Regions from separate parts of the Microbacterium sp. NPDC055442 genome, predicted to be linked through region 1. Evidence: predicted binding sites of a transcription regulator. Region 1 holds the regulator's gene; the other holds the start of a gene.
What was found. The regulator HspR, encoded in region 1, represses chaperone genes until heat shock. The targets are predictions, from matches to a motif close to AAGTTGAGTCNNNNNGACTCAACTT.
Positions count from the first base shown of each region.

Region 2: ACWIBS_RS01525 (ATP-dependent Clp protease ATP-binding subunit) is a predicted target of HspR. The motif match lies at 1,331-1,355, and genes of this name have one in related genera.

Region 1 is NZ_JBSHLF010000003.1:359,141-361,336, forward strand. It holds gene ACWIBS_RS09000 (DnaJ C-terminal domain-containing protein) at 1-542, shown strand, start outside; gene ACWIBS_RS09005 (heat shock protein transcriptional repressor HspR) at 544-1,002, shown strand; gene ACWIBS_RS09010 (potassium channel family protein) at 1,008-1,733, shown strand; gene ACWIBS_RS09015 (ABC transporter ATP-binding protein) at 1,922-2,196, shown strand, end outside.
Region 2 is NZ_JBSHLF010000001.1:308,921-311,116, reverse strand. It holds gene ACWIBS_RS01540 (class I SAM-dependent methyltransferase) at 1-223, opposite strand, end outside; gene ACWIBS_RS01535 (DUF3817 domain-containing protein) at 314-778, shown strand; gene ACWIBS_RS01530 (VOC family protein) at 779-1,153, opposite strand; gene ACWIBS_RS01525 (ATP-dependent Clp protease ATP-binding subunit) at 1,372-2,196, shown strand, end outside.

The DNA of each region.
Region 1 (2,196 bases):
CCGATGTCACGGCCCGCACGACGATCGACTTCCTCACCGCGACGAAGGGCGAGACCATCTCGCTGCAGGGCGAAGACGGCAAGCCGTTCAAGGTGAGGATCCCCGCGGGGGTCTCCGACGGGCAGAAGATCCGGCTCCGCGGACGCGGACGCCCCTCGCCCGACGGCGGCGAGAGCGGCGACATCGTCGTGCAGGTCGCCGTGCGAGCGCACCCCGTCTTCGAGCGCGACGGACTCAATCTGCGCGTCAAGGTGCCGGTGACGTTCACCGAGGCGGCTCTCGGCGCGACGATCGAGGTGCCGACGCTCGGCGGCGATCCCGTCAAGCTGCGCGTCGCCCCGGGAACGCCCTCGGGTCGCGTGCTGCGGGTGAAAGGTCGCGGCGTCGAGACCTCGAAGGGCAAGGGCGACCTGCTCGCCGAAGTCCAGGTCGCCGTGCCGGCGCACCTCGACGATGCCGCCCGCGAGGCGCTCGAGCGGTTCCAGTCGCTCGAACCGAAGGAGAACCCGCGCGCGGACATGATGGCGAAGGCGCGCGGTTGACATGAGTCACGATGAGATCGACGCCGAGGCACCGATCTTCGCGATCGCGGTGGCCGCCGAGCTGTCGGGCATGCACCCGCAGACGCTCCGGCAGTACGACCGGCTCGGCCTCGTCGTCGCCGCGCGCACGCAGGGTGGTTCGCGGCGGTACTCGCTGCGACACGTCGAGCAGCTGCGCGAAGTGGCTCGCATGTCGGCAGAGGGCATCGGACTCCCCGCGATCATGCGGATCCTCGATCTCGAGAGTCGCGTGCGCGAGCTCCACACGCGCGTGCGCGACCTCGAGGATCGCGTGCGCGCGGCAGCCGAGTCCCGGCCCGGTGCACGCGTCTTCGCGGCCGGGACGACCGGCGCCGTCGTGTCGCTGCGCCGAGGCACACGCGCCCGGCGCGCGACCGACATCGTCGTCTGGCGGCCGCGGCACCCCGGCCCCGCTTCCGCAGACGACGCCGAAGACTGACCCGCATGAGCGACTATCTCCCCGGGGAGACCGCCGCGACGCACCGCTGGTCGGACGCGATGTACTGGCCGCTCACGGTGTCGGCCCTCGTCTTCCTCGTGACGTTCACGATCCACGTCATCGGGGACGTCCGCGGCACGGCGGCGCTGGTCACGACGACGATCATCGGCGTGACGTGGTTCGTCTTCATCGTCGACTTCCTCGCGCGGCTCATGCTGTCGCGCCCGCGCGGGGCGTGGTTGCGTGCGCACCTCGCATCGCTGGCCATGGCGATCATGCCGCCGCTGCGTCCCGTCCGCCTGCTCGACACCTTCACGCGGCTCGCGGCCTTCCGCCACTCCGCCGGTGCGACGCTGCGCGCTCGCCTGCTCATCTACGGCGGCGGGTCGGCGCTGCTGCTCGTCTGGTACATCTCGCTCGTCGTGCTGCAGGTCGAGCGGCATGCGCCGGGCGCATCGATCACGACCTTCGGCGACGCGGTCTGGTGGGCGTTCTGCACCATCACCACGGTGGGATACGGCGACTATGCGCCCGTGACCGTTCCCGGCCGGATCGCGGCGGTCGTGCTCATGGGCGGCGGCGTCGTGCTCGTCGGGCTGATCGTCGCGACGATCTCGTCGGCGGTCGTCGAACGGGCGACGCGCGCGAAGACCACGCACGACAGCCACCTGCCGCATCCGCATCTGCATCACCGTGATGCTCATCGCAGCGACGGTGGCAGCACCGCGTGACGGATGCCGCATGACCGATCACGGCGCCGTGGTCGGAGCCGGAAAACGCACGGATTCGCTCAGGGCGTACGGATGGGACTTCATCCGTGTCGGTGGCAGGTCGTAGCCTGTAGTGCGCTATCGGGGGCTCGCCTGCGGCATCCGCTCGCCCCGTCGCATCGTTCCGCTCTCTCACATCCGGAGAACACGTGCTCGGCAGACTCCTCATCCGCTACCTGAAGCGATACCGCTGGCTGCTGCTCGGCGTGCTCGTCTTCCAGTTCGCCGGGGCGATGGCCTCGCTCTTCCTGCCGCGCCTCAACGCGAACATCATCGACGAGGGCGTCGCGAGAGGCGACACCGCCTACATCTGGTCGACCGGGACGCTCATGCTCGCGATCTCGCTCGGGCAGATCGTCGCCTCGATCATCGCGACGTACTTCGCCGCGCGTGCGGCGATGGCGACGGGCCGAGACATCCGCCG
Region 2 (2,196 bases), on a different contig from region 1:
CCGTCAGAGCGTCCTGGTGGACGCGGATGCCCCGGACCCCCTGCGCGGCGGCGCCGAGCGCGAGGGCGCCGTACGCGTCGCCGATCACGGCGAGCTCACCGGGGGCGAGGTCGGCGAGCGCAATCGCGGACTCGTCCAGCAGCAGTCGGTCGGCGGCGTCCACGGCGACGAGCCCGGGTGCGTCGAGGTCGGGCCAGCGTCGCAGGTCGTCGAGCGAGAACATCACCGCTCCACGCTAGTCCGCGGCATCCGGTGTCGTCGGCAGGTCACGCGCGAACGTAGGCTTGAACGCACCCCCCACCCGAGGAGACCCGTGTTCCGCACGCCCCAGACCCTGTTCCGCACGCTGGCGATCGCCGAGGCGATCTCGTGGACGCTCCTCATCACGGGTCTGATCCTGCGGGCGACGCTCGACCTGTCCATCGCGACGACGATCGGCGGCGGCATCCACGGGTTCGTGTTCTTGTCGTACGGGGCGACGGCGATCCTCGTCGCTAAGAACCAGCGCTGGCGTCCGGGCCCGACGATCAGTGCCATCGTGAGCGCGATCGTGCCGTACGCGACGATCCCGATGGAGATCTGGCTGCACCGCTCGGGCCGGCTCCGCGGAGCGTGGCGGCTGGAGCAGACGACCGACCCGCGGGATGCCGCGTGGCACGACCGGCTCATGCGCTGGTTCCTGCGCCGGCCGTGGGTGCTGGCGATCCTGCTGGCGCTCGCGGTGATCCTCGTGTTCGTCGTGCTGTTGATCATCGGCCCGCCGGGTGGGCGGCACTGATCAGGCCCCGTAGTCCGGGAGTTCCTGCAGCGTCCACGTGTTGCCATCGGGATCGTCGAAGGTGACGAAGCGTCCCCACGACTGCTCGTCGACGCCCTTCGCGTCGACGCCGACACCGTGCAGATGCGCGAGCGCCTCGTCGGCGTCGGGAACGACGACCTGGATCGTGTCCTGCCGGCCGGGTTCGAGCGAACCGCCGAGACCCGTGCCGAGCGCGATCGAGCACGCCGAGCCGGGCGGTGTCATCTGCACGAACCGCAGCCCCTCGACCGGGGTCTCGTCGTGGTCGGCGATGAAGCCGATCGTGACGTAGAAGTCCTTCGCGCGGTCGACATCGGTCACCGGCACGAAAATGAGTTCGATCTTCCAGTCCATGAGGGATTCCTCTCGTTCTTCCGGATGGCACGTTCACGGTAGACGTCGTCGAGGACATCGATCGTCCGCAATGACGTGCCGCGCGAAACCGCGTGTGCTGTTCGCCCTGGGCGATCGCGTCAGGGAATAGGCGTCGCGGACGCTCGTTGAACTTGATATGACTATGCTCAACTTTGTAAGTTGATAGTCCTCTACTCAAGTTTCACAGGAGAGATGGCATGCCCGAAGACTTCACCCCCTCGACCGGATCCGACGCCAACGACGGCTCGTTCGACGAGTTCCTCGCGCGGTACCTCGCGGGCGAGCGCGCCCGAGCGGGTCGCTCAATCGACCTCAGCCGCTTCCTCGGCTCGCGCACGCAGGAGATCCTGCAGCGCGCCGGCCGGTTCGCGCTCGAGCGCGGCCAGCACGAGCTCGACGCGCTTCACGTGCTGCGCGTGCTCGTGGCGGAATCGCCCGCGAAGGACGCCGTCGAGCGCATCGGCGCCGATCCCGCCGCGATCGCCCGCGCGACCGAAGAGCGTCTGCCCGCGGCATCCGGTGCCGCCGGTGTCGAGGGTGCCGTTGTTACACCGTCGGTGCAGCGCGCTCTGTTCCACGCGTTCCAGGTGGCACGCTCGTCCGGATCGACCTACGTCGATCCGGAGCACCTCTTCTTCGCGCTCGTGCTCGCCCAGGACACCCCCGCCGGTCAGGTGCTGGCGCACGCCGGCGTGACCGCCGAGGCACTCACACAGGGAGCGCGTGAGACCGTCACCCCGGGCGGCGTGGGCTCCGAGCAGCAACCGGATGCCGCGGCATCCGCCACGCCGATGCTCGACCGATTCGGCACCGACCTGACCGCGCTCGCTCGGGCGGGCGAGCTGGATCCGGTGATCGGCCGCGCCGCGGAGATCGAGCAGACGATCGAGATCCTCAGTCGACGCACGAAGAACAACCCCGTCCTGGTGGGCGAGGCCGGCGTCGGCAAGACCGCCGTCGTCGAAGGTCTCGCGCGGGCGATCACGGCCGGCGAGGTCCCCGACCAGCTGCGCGACAAGCGC